One region of the Methylobacterium sp. AC832 genome, then DNA from elsewhere that is predicted to be linked to it. Evidence: predicted binding sites of a transcription regulator. Region 1 holds the regulator's gene; each other region holds the start of a gene.

Region 1 (4,154 bases):
TGCATCGCCCGCACCGTCGCCCAGCGTCCCGAGGTGATCCTGTTCGACGAGCCGACCTCGGCCCTCGACCCGATCTCCACGGGCCGCATCGAGGAGCTGATCGAGCAGCTGCGCTCGGAATTCACGATCGTCATCGTGACCCACAACATGCAGCAGGCCGCGCGCATCTCGCAGTTCACGGCGTTCATGTATCTTGGCGAACTGGTCGAGTTCGGCCCGACGACACGGATCTTCATGAACCCCGAGAAGCGTCAGACCCAGGACTACATCACCGGCCGCTTCGGCTGAGCCCGCCGGGGCCGCGTTCCGCGGCACCGGTCCCGATCCTACGCGATGCAGGCTGCCAGGGGCGGCCTCGGTCGAGGAGTGCGAGCATGCCCAACCACATCGTCAGTTCCTACGACACGGAACTGGAAAACCTGCGCCGCTCGATTTCCGAGATGGGCGGGATCGCCGAGAAGATGATGACCGATTCCGGCAATGCCCTGGTGCGCCGGGACGTGCCCCTGGCCCACGCTGTCATCGCCGCCGACAAGCGTCTCGACGCGATCCAGCACGAGGTCGAGGAGAGGGCGATCCTGCTCATCGCCAAGCGCCAGCCGCTGTCCATCGACCTGCGCGAGACGGTATCGGCGATCCGCGTCTCGAACGATCTCGAGCGGATCGGCGACCTGTCCAAGAACGTCGCCAAGCGCGTGGTCGCCATCGCCGATCAGATCCAGCCGCAGAAGATCGTCATCGGCGTCCAGCATATGGGCGATCTGGTGCAGGAGCAGCTGAAGGACGTCCTCGACGCCTATGGCAGCCAAGACGTGAAGGCCGCCCTCGACGTCTGGGAGCGCGACGATTCCATCGACGCCCTCTACAACTCGCTCTTCCGCGAGCTGCTGACCTACATGATGGAAGATCCGCGCAACATCTCGTTCTGCACGCATCTCCTGTTCTGCGCCAAGAACATCGAGCGGATCGGCGATCACACCACCAACATCGCCGAGACGATCCATTATCTCGTCACCGGCACGAACGAGCTCGCCGAGCGGGACCGCCCGAAGAACGACGCGTCGAACTACGCCACCGTGTCGATGCCCGCCAGCGCCTGATCGCTGCCCCTGCCGGCCGCTCCAGCACACGCTCGGCGCGGCCGTCGCATCCATCCGGGACGGTCGCCATCACCCTGAAAACATCCGCATGAACACGCGCATCCTGATCGTCGAGGACGAGGAGGCCCTCACTCTCCTCCTCCGCTACAACCTGGAAGCGGAGGGCTTCGTCGTCGATTCCGCCGCGCGGGGCGACGAGGCCGATCTGCGCCTTCAGGAGCAGGTTCCCGATCTCGTCCTGCTCGATTGGATGATGCCCGGCCTGTCCGGCATCGAGCTGTGCCGCCGCATCCGCGCACGGCGGGAGACCGAGCGGCTGCCGGTGATCATGCTGACGGCGCGAGGCGAGGAGGGCGACCGCATCCGCGGCCTCGGAACCGGCGCCGACGATTACATCGTCAAGCCGTTCTCGGTGCCCGAGCTCCTCGCGCGGGTGCGTGCGCTCCTGCGGCGGGCCAAGCCGACCCACGTGTCGGACCTGCTGGTGGCCGGCAATATCGAACTCGACCGGGTCAGCCACCGCATCCGGCGGCAGGGCCGCGAGATCCATCTCGGGCCCACCGAGTTCAAGCTCCTCGAATTCCTGATGCAGAGCCCCGGCCGCGTGTTCTCGCGCGAGCAGCTGCTCGACGGGGTCTGGGGCCACGACGTCTATATCGACGAGCGCACGGTGGACGTCCATGTGGGCCGCCTGCGCAAGGCGATCAACCGCCCGCGCCAGAGCGACCCGATCCGCACCGTGCGGGGCTCCGGCTATTCCTTCGACGAGATGTTCTCCACGGACGAGTGAGGCCACGGCCGGCTTTGCGCCGCTCCGTCCGGAACGAGCGTCCCCATCGTGACGATGGCGGGGCGCCTTGCCTCCGGGCGATACTCGCGAACCGATGCCATTCCGGCCGCCACGAGATAGCGCGTTCGATCTCGGACGTCTGTCCGTTCCGGCATGTGCTCGCCCCAGGGGGGCTCAGGCATTCACCCATCTGGCGGGCAGCATGAGTCCCCCTCTTTTTCCAGGGGACGGGTGGCGGTCGCGCCTGTCGAATCTTCCTGGATAGAGGGAACAGCCGTCGGGCAGATGTCTGAATCCGTCAGACCTAGAGCTGCACCCGACCACGTTGGGTCGGGTGCAGCTCTAGGCCTTTGTTTTGCCGCGCTCTTTTTCGCCGAACCGGCATCCACTTCGGCGGTGAGCGCTCTAGGGGCGGAAATCCGACGTTCGGTGCCCGCTGCCGGGTCCGCTTTCGACCCGACGTCGACGGATCCTGCGGCCGCCGCCATCCGCTGAGAGCGGACATTGATCATGGGCGGAAACGACCGCTCCACTATGCGGATTATCCGCTTTCGACGTCGCGACGTCACCTTGTCAGGTGACGTCGGGCTTCAGCACCCGCGTGTCATACCAACCGAGACGGCGGTCATCGGCGGATCGCAAGGTGAGTTGAGCGACCGGAGCCCCGACTTCACGATCGACCAAGCGAGACCGGCGATCGGTCGGCTCATAAAGATGAGCCTCCCCCCATTGTCGAAGCGCGACGATGACGAGGAACAGGCCGCGCCCCTTCTCCGTCAGGACGTATCCCCGGTAGGCGGTCCCGTCCGAGGCGGGCGCCGTCTCCAGAATTCCCCGTTCGGTCAGGTCGCGAAGGCGGGTCGCCAACATACCCTTAGCGATGCCGAGACCAGTCTGGAACTCACTGAAGCGCCGCACACCGTCGAAAGCATCGCGGATGATGAGGAGCGACCACCAGTCGCCAATGACATCGAGCGCGCGCGCAACCGGGCACCCGGCGTTCCAGAGGCTGACGCGCTTTGCCACGAAGGTACGCTCCCGTTCCAAACTAGTCTCAATTTAGAACTGGAATGGGCCGGTCACAAGTGGTCTCAAAATAAAACCAGATTGGATGTCATCGACAGGACCGCCATGCCGCACGGAAAAGATGAGCGAACCTCCACCGAGCCGGAGGGGGCCTTACCCAGGACGACGATCCTGATTTTCGCTGTCGCCGCCGGCTTGAGCGTCGCCAACATCTACTACGCCCAGCCCCTGCTCGATGCGATGGCGTGGGAGTTCGGCATCTCGCCTGCCGCGATCGGGCTCGTGGTGACCCTGACCCAGGTCGGCTATGGGCTGGGCTTGATCTTCATCGTGCCGCTCGGCGATCTCATCGACCGCCGTCGCCTCATCCTCGGCCAGGGGCTTCTGTCGGTGCTCGCGCTGGTGGCGGTGGCCACGGCCAAGTCCGGAGCGATCCTGTTCGCCGGCATGGCGGCGGTTGGGTTGCTCGCCGTCGTGGTTCAGGTTCTGGTCGCATTCGCCGCGACGCTCGCGACACCGACCGAACGAGGTCGCGTGGTCGGTACGGTCACGAGCGGCATCGTGATCGGCATCCTGGCGGCGCGCTTCGCGGCCGGGATACTGGCCGATATCGGTGGCTGGCGAGCGGTCTATCTGGTCTCCGCGATCCTGTCGCTCGCCCTCGTCGGCCTGCTCGTGCGCGTCCTGCCACGGCATCGGATCCCGGCCGGAACCGGCAGCTACGTCGCTGCACTTCGCTCGGTCCCCATCCTGTTCCTCAGCGAGCCGGTCTTGCTGGTTCGCGGTGTTCTCGCGCTTCTGATCTTTGCGTCGTTCAGCACATTCTGGACCGCGCTGGTGCTGCCGCTGAGTGCGCCGCCCTTCTCCTACTCCCATACCTGGATCGGCCTGTTCGGCCTCGTAGGCCTGGCGGGAGCGATGGCCGCGACGGGGGCCGGGCGGCTCGCGGACCGGGGCCACGGTCAATGGACGACAGGCTTAGCTCTTATGCTCCTGCTCGTATCGTGGGCGCCGATTGCGCTGCTGCCGGTATCGATTCCGGCCCTGATCTTTGGCGTCGTCCTGCTCGATCTCGCCGTACAGGCCGTTCATGTCACGAACCAGAGCCTCATCGTCTCCCTGCGTCCCGAAGCCAGCAGCCGGCTCATCGGCGGCTACATGGTGTTCTATTCAGTGGGCAGCGCCCTCGGCGCCGCTGCTGCGACGTCCATCTATGCCCGGGCTGGCTGGCCCGGCGT
Region 2 (4,154 bases), on a different contig from region 1:
GCGTGCCCGGCATGGGCTTCGTGATCGCGCGGGCGGATGCCCTGGCGCGAGCCGAGGGCAACTCAGCCTCATTGGCTCTGAACCTCAGCGACCAGCACGATTACATGCAGCGCACCGGGCAGTGGCGCTTCACCCCGCCGACCCACGTGGTCGCGGCGCTCCACGAGGCGCTGCTGCAATACGACGAGGAGGGCGGCCTGCCGGCCCGCCACGCCAAGTACGCGCGCAATTGCGAGGTGCTGATCCGCGGCATGGAGCGCCTCGGCCTCAAATCCTTCCTGGCGCCCGAGATCCAGGCGCCGATCATCGTGACCTTCCACGCCCCGCGCGACCCGAAGTACCGCTTCGCCGATTTCTACGCCGCCGTCCGCGCACGGGGCTTCATCCTCTATCCGGGCAAGCTCACGCAGATGGAGACGTTTCGCGTGGGCTGCATCGGCCACGTCGAATCCGCCGACATGGAGCGCGCGGTCGAGGCCGTCGCGGCGGTGTTCACCGAACTGAGCATCACGACCGTCTGACCGCCCGTTCCTCGGCCTCCCGCGCGTTCCGCGGGTCACCCGGAAAGTCCCACCATGTCCTACACCCCCCCGAAGAAACTCCAGGCCGCGATCCTCGACTGGGCCGGGACCGTCGTCGATTTCGGCTCCTTCGCGCCGACCCAGATCTTCGTCGAGGCCTTCGCGGAATTCGGCGTCGCCGTCAGCCTGCCCGAAGCGCGCGGCCCGATGGGCATGGGCAAGTGGGACCACATCCGCACGCTCCTGAACCAGCCCGAGATCGCGGCGCGCTACGCGGCAGCCCACGGGCATCCGGCCACCGACACCGACGTCACCGCGATCTACGAGCGCTTCATGCCGTTGCAGATCGAGAAGATCGCCGAACACTCGGCCGTGATCCCCGGCGCCCTCGACGCCATCGCCGACCTCAGGGCAGGGGGGCTCAAGATCGGCTCCTGCTCAGGTTACCCGGCGCGCGTCATGGAGCGCGTGGTCGCGCTCGCCGCCACCAACGGCTACGTCGCCGACCATGTGGTGGCCACGGACGAAGTTCCGAACGGGCGCCCCTTTCCGGCCCAGGCGCTGGCGAACGTCATCGCGCTCGGCATCGACGACGTCGCCGCCTGCGTGAAGGTGGACGACACGGTGCCGGGCATCCTCGAAGGCCGCAAAGCCGGCATGTGGACGGTGGCGCTCACCTGCTCGGGTAACGCGCTGGGGCTGACCTACGACGCGTTCCGCGCGCTGTCCGCCGATCGCCTCGCCTCCGAGCGGAGGCGGATCGCCACCCTGTTCGCGGAATCCAAGCCCCACTTCCTCATCGACACGATCGCCGACCTGCCGGGCGTCGTCGCCGATATCAACGGATTGCTGGCGGCCGGACGCATGCCACAGGCCTGCTAGAGCTGCACCCGACCACGTTGGGCCGGGTGCAGCTCTAGACCTCTATTTTGCCGCGATCCTTTTCGCCGAACCGGCATCCGCTTCGGCGGAGAACACTCTAAGGGACACCGCGTCACGGCTGGAGACCGTTTCACGGGAGCAATCGAAAGGTTTCAACATCGACCCGCGGCCAAGCGCTGGGGGTCGATTTCGGCCGTCCGCAATCAACGTAAGTAATTCTGCGCCATGATCTTGAAATAGGCAGCATATGCAAAAAGCCTGGACTTGATTGCACGGGGTTTTGTCTTCTTCCTGTCATGCATCAGGATTTAAACGTCGGAACGACAAGACTCCGGAGCATTATCGATGAAAATCCTCGGCCTCCTCGCTCTGACCCTCGCCCTGACGTCGCCGACCCTGGCCATGGCCGCCGAGCGCACAAAGCTCACGATCTACACGGCCCTCGAGAACGATCAGCTCGTTCCCTTCAAAGCCGGGATTGAGCGGGCGGTGCCGGAGGTCGAGGTGGTCTGGGTGCGCGATTCGACGGGCGTCATCACCGCACGGTTCCTGGCCGAGAAGGATAATCCCCGCGCCGACATGGTGATGGGGCTGGCCGCCTCCAGCCTGCTGCTGTTCGAGAAGCAGGGCCTGCTCGCCACCTACGAGCCGAAGGGCGCCGATGCGCTGAAGCCCGCCTTCCGCGATTCCATCGGCCCCTACAGCTGGACCGGAACCGACGCCTCCATCGGCGTGGTCTGTTTCAATACGGCGGAAGCCGAGAAGGACGGGGTGAAGACCCCCGTGCGCTGGGCCGATCTCCTGGTGCCCGCACTGAAGGGCAAGGTGGTGATGCCGCATCCCGCCTCCTCGGGCACCGGTTACCTGCTGGTCGCCGGCTGGCTCCAGGGCATGGGCGAGGAGGCCGGCTGGGCCTACATGGACAAACTCCACGAGAACATCGCCGCCTACCTGCATTCGGGCTCGGCCCCCTGCGTCCAGGCCGCGCGCGGCGAGCGCACCGCCGGCCTGTCGCTGGACATGCGCGGCGCCTCGGAGAAGACGAAGGGCGCACCTCTGGCCGTCGTCGTCCCCGCCGACGGCACGGGCTGGGACGAAGAGGCCTACGCCATCGTCGGCACCACCAAGCACCTGGATCTGGCCCGCAAGGTCGCCGACTGGGGCACCACCAAGGCCGCCAACGAACTCTACGCCAAGAGCTACGCGGTGGTGGCCTATCCGGGCGTCGCCAACGTGCCGGCGAACTACCCCGCCAATGCCGAGGCCGCGATGATCAAGAACGATCTCGGCTGGATGGCCGACAACCGTGAGCGGGTGCTCGCCGAATGGTCGCGCCGCTACGAGGCGAAGGCTGCCAAGAAGTAGCCGCGACGACGCAAAGCGAGCCTGAACGACCACACGAAAGAGTAGGGGGCACCGCCATGACGCTTCGCGATGCGACGCCGTTCCTCAGGGTTTCGGGATTGTCGAAGCGTTACGGGGCCTTCACCGCCCTCGACGGAATCGACCTGGAAATCGGCCGGGGCGAGTTCGTCTGCTTCCTCGGTCCCTCCGGCTGCGGCAAGACCACCCTGCTGCGCCTGATCGCCGGGCTCGACCGTCAGGATTCGGGACGTATCGTGATCGGCGGCGTCGACGTCTCGACGGCGCCCCCGGCGGCGCGCGACTTCGGCATCGTGTTCCAATCCTACGCGCTGTTTCCGAACCTGACGGTGGCGGCCAACGTCGCCTACGGCCTCGTCAACGGGCGAATGCCGAAGGCGCAGGTCACCGCGCGGGTCGCCGAACTCCTGGCCCTGGTCGGGCTGCCCGAGCAGGGGCCTAAATATCCGGTCCAGCTTTCGGGGGGCCAGCAGCAGCGGGTGGCCCTCGCCCGGGCGCTGGCGACCTCGCCCTCCCTGCTCCTCCTCGACGAACCGCTCTCGGCCCTCGACGCCAAGGTCCGTACCCGGCTGCGCGACGAGATCCGCCAGCTTCAGAAGCGCCTCGGGATCACCACCATCATGGTCACGCACGACCAGGAGGAGGCGCTCGCCATGGCCGACCGGGTCGTGGTGATGAATCGCGGCGCGATCGAGCAGGTCGGCACCCCGGCGGAGATCTACCGGAACCCGGCCACCGCCTTCGTGGCCGACTTCATCGGCGCCATGACGTTCCTCGACGCCCGGGTGGGATCGGCCCGGCAGATCCGGGTCGGTGCCGTCGATCTCGTCTGCGAGGACGGGCGCGGCTTCGTCCCCGGCAGTCCCGTGCGCCTCGGCTTCCGCCCGGAGGAGATCCGGGTCGGCAACGTGCGTCCCACCGATGTCAACGCCTTCCAGGTGCGGGTGCGCAGCCTCGAATTCCTCGGAGCCTTCACCCGCGCCCGCCTGGAACCGAGCCTCGACCTGGGCGGCTCCCTGGTCGCCGACGTCTCGGCCAATCTCCACGGCGACCTCGCCCTGACGGAAGGCCAGTACCTCTACGTCTCCCTGCCGCCGGCGGCCCTGCGGGCCTTCCCCGTGGCCGCCCGCCCGTGAGCCGCGCCATGGCCGAGTCCGTCCTGGGGACATCTCCCCTCGTTGTCTCCCTGCCGGAGGCGGCCCTGTCCCTGCCGGAGGCGGTCCTGTCCCTACCGGAGGCCTTGCCCGCCAAGCGCCGCACCGTGCCCGAAGCCGCCATCGGCACCGCCCTGATCGCGGTGCTGTGCCTGTTCCTTCTGCTCATCATCGCGCTGCCGCTGGGCACGCTGCTGATCAAGAGCCTGGAGGC
Region 3 (4,154 bases), on a different contig from region 1:
GTGGTTCCGGCTCGCGTGTTCGGTGATCTCATCGCCGCGCCCGGCTTGCTCGGCGGGAAGCATCGCGCCCGTTTCGGCATTCCGGCTCGTCGGCAGGATGGCCGTCCGCCAGTCCGGGTGAAAGCAGTCCTCGGATAGGCCGGCTTCCACCAGTGTCGGGCGGCAATCGTCGACGCGCCATGTGGACGACACGACCACCCTCGCGTCGAACTCCCGTACGAGGGCGGCAACGAGGGCGACCTGGGTCGGGTTGAGCCTGTCCTTCCCGGCTTGCCGTTGAAAGTCCACCGTCGTGACGACGCCGTCCACGTCGAGGTAGATCGTCAGCGCTCCAGCCCCTGTTCGTTCGCTCAAGGGGCCAGTCCCGTTTCGTGAAGCAACCCTGCTTCGGCCGCGGACGCCTACCGCGGGACGCTGCGATCGTCCAGCATCGGGTCCCCGGCCGGCGACGTCGAGGTGCCGCTAGAACACGTGCCGTAGGATGAAGAAGAGGACGCCCGCCAGGGTGATGGCGGCTGGCAGGGTCAGGACCCAGGCCAGCGCCATGTTGCGGACGGTCGACATCTGCAGGCCCGAACCGTTGGCGGCCATGGTACCGGCGACGCCGCTCGACAGGATGTGCGTGGTCGAGACTGGCAGACCGTAGAGTTCGGCGAGACCGATGGTGCCGGCGGCGACCATCTCGGCGGAAGCGCCCTGCGCGTAGGTGAGATGGGTCTTGCCGATCCTCTCGCCCACGGTGACGACGATGCGCTTCCAGCCGACCATCGTGCCGAGGCCGAGGGCCAAGGCGACGCACACCTTGACCCAGGTCGGGATGTAGCGGGTCCCGTCGTTGAGGAGGCCGGTATAGGCCTTGAGGGTACCGGTCTCGGCCTCCGAGAATGTGGCGCCGTTCTTCGGCAGGAGCCGGATCGCGTCGGCGGCGAGATACATGTCGTTGCGCAGGTTCGAGGTCGCCGCCGCCGGCACCTGCTTGATGGCGCCGTAGGCCTTCACGTTATCGGCGATGTCGGTGGAGAGCGCGGCGAGGGCCCCGTACACGGCAGGCCGGTTCAGGTCCTTGGACTTGAGAGCTTCCGAGACCTGCTTGCGGGCCTCGGCGGGGTCGGGCTTCGGCGCGTTCCCGGCATGGCTCGCGAACACCGTGCCGGCGTTCTGGGAGGTCTGGATGAAGGCCGGGGTGGTGTCGTCCGACATCGTGCGGTTGAGGGCGTAGGCGGTGGGGGCCGCGCCGATGAGGATGAGCATGATCAGGCCCATGCCCTTCTGGCCGTCATTGCCGCCATGGAAGAACGACACGAGGGTGCAGGTCAGGATCAGCAGGCTGCGGATCCACAAGGGCGGCGGGGTTTCGCCCTTGGGGGCCTCGTAGAGATCCTTCCTGCGCAGGGTAAACTTCAGGGCCAGCAGCAGCAGGGCGGCGGCGATGAACCCGATGACGGGGCTGAACAGCAGCGCCTTGAACACGCCCAGGGCCTGCGCCCAGTCGACGCCCGAGGTTGCCTGCCCCTCTGGCGCCATCAACTGGTTGGCGAGGCCGACGCCGATGACCGATCCGATCAGGGCATGGGACGACGAGTTCGGCAGGCCGAAGGCCCAGGTGCCGAGGTTCCAGAGGATCGCGGCGATGAGCAGCGCGAAGATCATGGCGTAACCGGCCGATGACCCGACCTGCAGGATCAGTTCCACCGGCAGCAGGGTGACGATGGCATAGGCGACCGCGCCGGACGACAGCATCACACCGAGGAAGTTGAAGGCGCCTGACCAGACGACCGCGACGAGCGGCGGCATCGAGTGGGTGTAGATCACGGTGGCCACGGCGTTGGCGGTGTCGTGGAACCCGTTCACGAACTCGAAGGCCAGAGCGATGAGCAGCGCCAGACCGAGCAGCACGAAAGCGCCGATGGCGAGAGGCGACTGGCCGACGGCGTTCATGTCGGCCACGAGGCTGTAGAGCGCGTAGCCCAGTCCGGCGACGAGGACGAGCAGGAAGGCGATGACGCCGCCAGGGTGAATGCCGTGATCGAGCTTCGGCCCTGCGGCGGGCGCCATGGCGCCCTGCGGCAGGCCGGTCGGAGCAGCAACGGCGTCGGACATGATGGCCTCAGGACCCGGGGGATCAACGATCCTGCCAGTAGGTCGCGCTCATAACAGTCCTGTGACATGCATTCAAAAAGCACCGATGGCGCTGGATTAAAGTCATCGACACGAACGTACGACGCGAACTCGCTCCTTGAAGCGTGCCAAGTGCAGGCGCTGCTAAGCGTTGTCCGAATCCGTCCGGCCCTGTCGGATGGAACGACCACCTTTTTTCGATTCTGACCTCGACCACTCTGTCGGCGCGGTGGCGTTCGTCGCTCATCATGGTTGGCGTCACTGGCCCGTGTCGGCGCAACGCAATTGGGCAATGAGCCAGCGCCCGGCCGGTCCCGGAGGCCGCTCCATCGGGTATACGGCCCACATCGGCAGGAAGAGGCCACCCTTCGGCAACGCGGCGATGTCGAGGCGCACGAGGTGTCCGACGGCGAGGTCATCCGCCACGACCTCCAGGGGCATCCCGCCCCATCCGAGCCCCGAGCGCAGGAAAGCATGCTTGGCTCCGAGATCGGCCAGCCGCCAGGTCCTTGGCGAGAACACGCCGAACTCGCGCCCCTTCGTCAGCTCGCTGCGGTCGGTCAGGACGAGTTGGACATGCTCGGCCAAGTCAGCGGTCGGGATCGTCCCCGTCCTGCGCGCGAGGGGATGGGCGGGCGAGGCGACCATGACCAGTTCGATCTGGCGCAACGGCTCGCGCGCAAGCTCGGGCGGCAGCAGGGGCGTGGCACCCGCGACCGCGAAAGCGCAGCGCCCGTCGAGGACCGGCGCGATCACCGCCCCCAGGGTCTCGACCTGGATGCGCAGGGGCGTGGAGGGAAAGGTCGGCTGGAACGCGGCCACGGCTTGCGTGAGCACTTGGAACGGGAACAGGACGTCCAGCACGATGCTGACTTCCGCCTCCAGGCCGCCGGCAAGGTCCCGGGCCTGGGCCTTGAACGTCTCGGCGGCCGCTACCGTCGCGCGTGCATGGGCGAGCAGCACGCGGCCCGCCTCAGTCAGGACCGGATAACGGTTCGAGCGGTCGAAGAGCTTGATGCCGGATTGCGTCTCCAGGTTTGCCAGAGACTGGCTGACCAGCGATTGCGCCCGCCCGAGCTTGCGTGCGGCTGCGGAGAAGCTGCCGGTATCCACCGCGGCGACGAAAGTCCGGAGTTGATCGAGGGTGAGTTGGTCGAGCATCCATCTGTCCAGGTGATGGTATGCATCGAAAGATATAGGCTTCGATGGGGGATGGAAGGGGCCTACGGCTTAGCGCACAGCCGAGCCGGTCCAGAGTTCGGCGACATCGAACTGGATGTTCCTCATGTCACAGACCCTCACGGCCACCTCTGCTCCGTCGCGCAAGCTCAACATCGCGACATGGTCGTTGCAGATCCTGGTCGCTCTCGTGTTCCTGGCGGCGGGCGGCGCCAAACTCGCCGGGGTGCCGATGATGGTGCAGGTCTATGACCTCATCGGCGTCGGCCAATGGTTCCGCATCGTTACCGGCCTCGTGGAAGTCGCAGGCGCCGTCGCCCTCCTGATCCCCGGCTACGCGGCCTTTGCCGCCCTCTGGCTGGCCTGCACCATGGTCGGCGCCATCATCGCCCATCTGGTCGTTCTACCCACGCCGGTGGCCCCGGCTGCCGTGCTGCTTGCCCTCACCGGAACCCTGGCCTGGCTGCGCCGAGACCAGGTCCTCTCGGTCCTGGGGCGCCTTCGCTGAGTAAGGGGCCGTTGCCCGGGATGGCTGCGGCCGACGCGAACGGATGCGGCGCCATCGCAAAGGGGCCGCGCTCCCATTCTCGCCTCATCGATCTGCACGCTTCTTCAATCTGATCGCACCAGAGAGACCGTCCGCCATGGAACTCGGCATCGACAGCTTCGCCGTCACCCTTCCCGATCCGGAAACGGGCCGGTCCCTTCCGGCGGCCGAGCGCATGGCGCGTCTGCTCGCCGAAGTGGAGGTGGCCGACCGGGCCGGGCTCGACGTCTTCGGTATCGGTGAGCACCACCGCGCCGAATTCCTCGATGCGGCTCCGGCCGTCATCCTCGCGGCCGCGGCGGCACGCACG
Region 4 (4,154 bases), on a different contig from region 1:
GGCCGGACAGGCGCTGAAGGTTCGACATGGACAGGCAATTGCCGAGCGTCCGCGCAATGGGAAAGCCGAACCGGGCATCGCGTGTGGCGATGCGCAGGTCGCAGGAAGCCGCGATGGCGGCACCGCCGCCGGTACAAGCGCCGGCGACAGCGGCGATGACCGGCACGCGCAGACGCTCGAGCGTGCCGAGGACCTTGTCCATGAAGCGCTCGTATCCAAGGGCGTCGTCCGGGCTGGAGAAGTCCCGGAACTGGGCGATATCGGTGCCGGCGGCGAAGGCTTTCTCACCGGCGCCGGTAATGACGAGAACCTTGATCCGTTCGTCCGCCTCGATCCGTCCGCACAGGTCGATGAGGCCCTGATACATCGCGAAGGTCAGGGCGTTTCGTGCCTGTGGGCGGTTGAGGACGATGCGGGCGATGCCGGCATCGTCGGTTTCGAACAGGATCTCGTCGGTGGCGCTCATGCGGGGTTCCCATGCCGGACCGGCCGTTCATCGGCCTCTTCGACACAGGTCTTGCCCATCCGTGCCGCTTTGGGCAACCGCAGGGAGACCGGACAGGCGGCCTTCGATGCCCTCGGCTCCGATCAGAACAGCGCCGGGACGAACATATCCTGCGGAACCGGCTGGCGGGCGTAATCCTCGTGGCGCATGCGCTCGGGCAGATGCACCGGCGGGTGCTCCACGTCGCCATAGGGGATCTGGGTGAGGAGATGGCTGATGCAGTTGAGGCGGGCCTTCTTCTTGTCCACGGCCTCGACCACCCACCACGGCGCCTCGGGAATGTGCGTGCGGGCGAGCATCACTTCCTTCGCCTTGGTATAATCCTCCCAACGGCGACGGGATTCGACGTCCATCGGTGAGAGCTTCCACTGCTTCAGGGGATCGTGGATGCGCATGTTGAAGCGCAGTTCCTGCTCCTGATCGGTGATCGAGAACCAGTATTTCAGCACGATGATGCCGGACCGCACCAGCATGCGCTCGAATTCCGGCGCGGACTGGAAGAACTCTTCGTACTGGTCCGGGGTGCAGAACCCCATCACGCGCTCGACGCCGGCGCGATTGTACCAGGAGCGGTCGAACAGCACGATCTCGCCGCCCGCCGGCAGATGCGCGACGTAGCGCTGGAAATACCATTGCGTGCGCTCGCGCTCGCTGGGAGCCGGAAGCGCGGCAACGCGACAGACGCGCGGATTGAGACGCTGGGTGATGCGCTTGATGGCCCCGCCCTTACCAGCCGAATCCCGCCCTTCGAAGATCACGACCACGCGGAGCTTCTGGGCCTGGACCCAATCCTGCAGACGAACCAGCTCGTGTTGGAGCCGAAACAGCTCACGGAAATAGACTCGCCGGTCCATGCTGGGCGGACGCGGGCTTGCATCGATTTCGCTAACCAGTCGCTCAAGGCGCTCGTCTTCTAGTTCCATCTCCAATTCTTCATCGAAGTCGTCGGCCATCTCTCGACGAATAGCCTCGATATCGAAAGGACGAGTCCCGGCGCGCGTGCCGTCCATAACATTGCCTTCCTGATGAATGGGAATGATCCAGGCCCTTGGATCACAACTGCATGACAGTAAGGAGACCTCCTCGGCGACGGCAACGAGCTCCCTAAAGCCTGTATTGGCCTGCCTTCTCATGCGGGATTGTCGAGGGCATTTTTGGCCGGGAGGACGGCGACGCAAGCGAGCCGTCTGGTTGCGACATCCAGGGCGTTCGGCACGTTAACGGTGCGGGCCGCCTCAATAGCTAAACACACCGAAAATTCATGCAACGTCGCGGCGCTGTTCCAGCACGGCATCCTTCGACAAGCTCAGAATGAGGGCCGCTCTGACCCGGCGGCTTCTCGATGGCGGGGTGGCGCGTGCCCTGGATCAGGCACCAATCCTGGCGGCGCTCGACCGTGAGGCACCGTCGAATTTGGCTGAGTGCAGGCTGGACCATCTCTTTTTGCCGTCATCAAGGGCAGCCAGCGCAACGCGATCCTGCACGTTCGCCGAAGCCAGGACATGCCCTTCGGCATCGATCAATGCCACGCGTTTGTGCCCGGCCAGCTTCTGGGTGCCGTCGTAGCCGCGCAGCCCTGCACGCCAATGCAGGTGACGCTTTTCTCCGGGCTAAGACGAAACTTCGCGGCTACACACAACCTGTCTGTTTCAAACATTCGTCCGGTTTCGGATTTCATCCGTTCTGCGCCGCCACTCCAGACGGCGTACTATCCCCGCGTGCCCCAGCGTACGCCCATCCGGCTCGGGGCCGCCGCATCGGGGCCGATCGGGGGACCGCTCGGCCGGGCGACCGGCGGGGAGGACGGCTCTGCGGCCTCCTCCTCTGAGGCGGTGAAGGCCTCCTTCGAGAACTGGCCCGCCTTGCGGAAGGTCCAGAGGTAGCCGGGCACGATGGCGGCCATCGCGGTGGGCAGGATGCCGAGCCCGTCCAGCGTGCGGCCTTCCGCCTTGGCGGCTTCCGAGACCACGTTGTCGGTCTGGAGCAGCGTGACCTGGTCGCGGGTGAGCTTGAGGCTGTCCGGCAGCAGGCCGAGGCTCAGCGTGTCCACGGTCTCGATCACGCGGGCCTGCAGCATGGCGATGGGCTTGGGCAGGTCGACGACGAGGCGGCGGCGGCGGGTGGTCTTCAGCATGTAGCGGACGAGGCCGTCGAGGGTCTCGACCTCCGGGCCGCCGAGCTCGTAGACGCGGCCGGCCTCGGCCTGCCCGTCCACCGCGCGGGCCACGGCCTCGGCCACATCGCCGACGAAGACCGGCTGGAAGCGCGTCTCGGCTCCGGCGAGGGGCAGGACCGGGAGCACGCGGGCGAGCGACGCGAAACGGTTGAAGAAGCTGTCTCCGGGGCCGAAGACCAGGGAGGGACGCAGGACCACAGCCCGGGGCTGGGCCGCCAGCACCTTCGCCTCGCCCAGCGCCTTCGAGCGCGCGTAGAGAGAGTCGGAATGCGGGTCCGCCCCGATGGCCGAGACGTGGACCAGGGGCGCGCCGATTGCGGCGGCGGCACGGGCGATCTCGCCCGCCCCTTCGGCCTGAAGCGTGAGGAATCCCTGCCTGCCGGTCTCCTGGAGGATGCCGACGAGGTTCACCACCGCGTCGGCTCCCTCCACCGCCCTGGCGATGGAATCCGGGTAGCGCAGGTTCGCCTGCACGGCGACGATCTGCCCGACCTTGCCGAGAGGCTGCAGGAACAGGGCGAGGTCCGGCCGCCGGACCGCGACCCGGATACGGTAGCCGCGCTTGGCCAGCGCCCGCACCACATGGCGTCCGAGGAAGCCCGAACCGCCGAAGACGGTGACCAGCTGCGATGACGGACGCGGCAATGACGGTCCGGCGAAAGGAGAGGTCGAAGCGTCGAAGCCGGTCATCGCCTGGTTCCCACCTGTCATCCGAGATGCCCTGCCACGCCCTGTCCGGGCCGGGGCCGAGTCTCTGTCCGTCACCACTGAACGCGGGATTACCATCGCTCGCGCATCGATAGCTAGGGCCGTTGACCGCAGCGCGGGAGGCCCAGGCGGCGATGAAACATTCGGCGAGGGAAAACCCCCGATACCCCGTCGTTCACGGAGGGGCCGGCGGTCGGCACCCTGTGGCGAAGGTCGGCTCCGCGACGCGTCCGATGCACCCCGGGTGACCGTCTCACCGAGGCGGGGCCGACGGGGAGGAAATAGAATGTTCTCGCTGAACGGCTGCGTATCGAAAGATTGTCCTTGTCTGCGGCAAGAAAATGTATTTCCATTCCTTTGACTATAGCCCCGGTTTGTAAGAGATTTCATCTATCAAAGATGAAGCACAAGCAGTGAATGATGATGTGCTTGCTGCAATAATGTATTCAACTGAGGCTTTCGCTTTAGATGAATGCCTGGTTTCTCACATTCGCGGATAGAACTATGACCCGCCCGAGCCATCGCCCTCCGGAGCCGATCCGTTTTGCCTATTGGGTGCCGAACGTGTCCGGTGGCCTTGTCATCAGCAAGATCGAACAACGCACGAGCTGGGAGGCGGATTACAATCGCCGCCTCGCACAGATCGCCGAGGAGGCGGGGTTCGACTACGCCCTGACGCAGATTCGCTTCACCGCCGGTTACGGCGCCGAGTACCAGCATGAATCGGTGGCGTTCAGCCACGCCCTGCTGGCCGTGACCACGAAG

What was found. Region 1 encodes PhoB, which activates phosphate uptake and scavenging genes when phosphate is short. Its sites were predicted from a motif close to TGTCATNNANCTGTCAT; they were not measured.
Region 2: AC0IXR_RS14130 (putative 2-aminoethylphosphonate ABC transporter substrate-binding protein) is a predicted target of PhoB. The motif match lies at 1,685-1,701, and genes of this name have one in related genera.
Region 3: AC0IXR_RS12560 (inorganic phosphate transporter) is a predicted target of PhoB. The motif match lies at 2,151-2,167, and genes of this name have one in related genera.
Region 4: ppk2 (polyphosphate kinase 2) is a predicted target of PhoB. The motif match lies at 1,558-1,574, and genes of this name have one in related genera.

Annotation. Positions count from the first base shown of each region.
Region 1 is NZ_CEEDMV010000009.1:118,357-122,510, reverse strand. It holds gene pstB (phosphate ABC transporter ATP-binding protein PstB) at 1-288, shown strand, start outside; gene phoU (phosphate signaling complex protein PhoU) at 375-1,100, shown strand; gene phoB (phosphate regulon transcriptional regulator PhoB) at 1,189-1,890, shown strand; gene AC0IXR_RS22415 (winged helix-turn-helix transcriptional regulator) at 2,464-2,916, opposite strand; gene AC0IXR_RS22410 (MFS transporter) at 3,022-4,154, shown strand, end outside.
Region 2 is NZ_CEEDMV010000003.1:530,960-535,113, forward strand. It holds gene AC0IXR_RS14120 (2-aminoethylphosphonate--pyruvate transaminase) at 1-521, shown strand, start outside; gene phnX (phosphonoacetaldehyde hydrolase) at 576-1,403, shown strand; gene AC0IXR_RS14130 (putative 2-aminoethylphosphonate ABC transporter substrate-binding protein) at 1,749-2,768, shown strand; gene AC0IXR_RS14135 (putative 2-aminoethylphosphonate ABC transporter ATP-binding protein) at 2,825-3,922, shown strand; gene AC0IXR_RS14140 (putative 2-aminoethylphosphonate ABC transporter permease subunit) at 3,931-4,154, shown strand, end outside.
Region 3 is NZ_CEEDMV010000003.1:206,328-210,481, reverse strand. It holds gene AC0IXR_RS12565 (HAD domain-containing protein) at 1-354, opposite strand, end outside; gene AC0IXR_RS12560 (inorganic phosphate transporter) at 463-2,100, opposite strand; gene AC0IXR_RS12555 (LysR family transcriptional regulator) at 2,377-3,279, opposite strand; gene AC0IXR_RS12550 (DoxX family protein) at 3,404-3,805, shown strand; gene AC0IXR_RS12545 (LLM class flavin-dependent oxidoreductase) at 3,942-4,154, shown strand, end outside.
Region 4 is NZ_CEEDMV010000001.1:198,952-203,105, forward strand. It holds gene AC0IXR_RS00965 (enoyl-CoA hydratase/isomerase family protein) at 1-466, opposite strand, end outside; gene ppk2 (polyphosphate kinase 2) at 589-1,515, opposite strand; gene AC0IXR_RS00975 (complex I NDUFA9 subunit family protein) at 2,214-3,371, opposite strand; gene sfnG (dimethylsulfone monooxygenase SfnG) at 3,894-4,154, shown strand, end outside.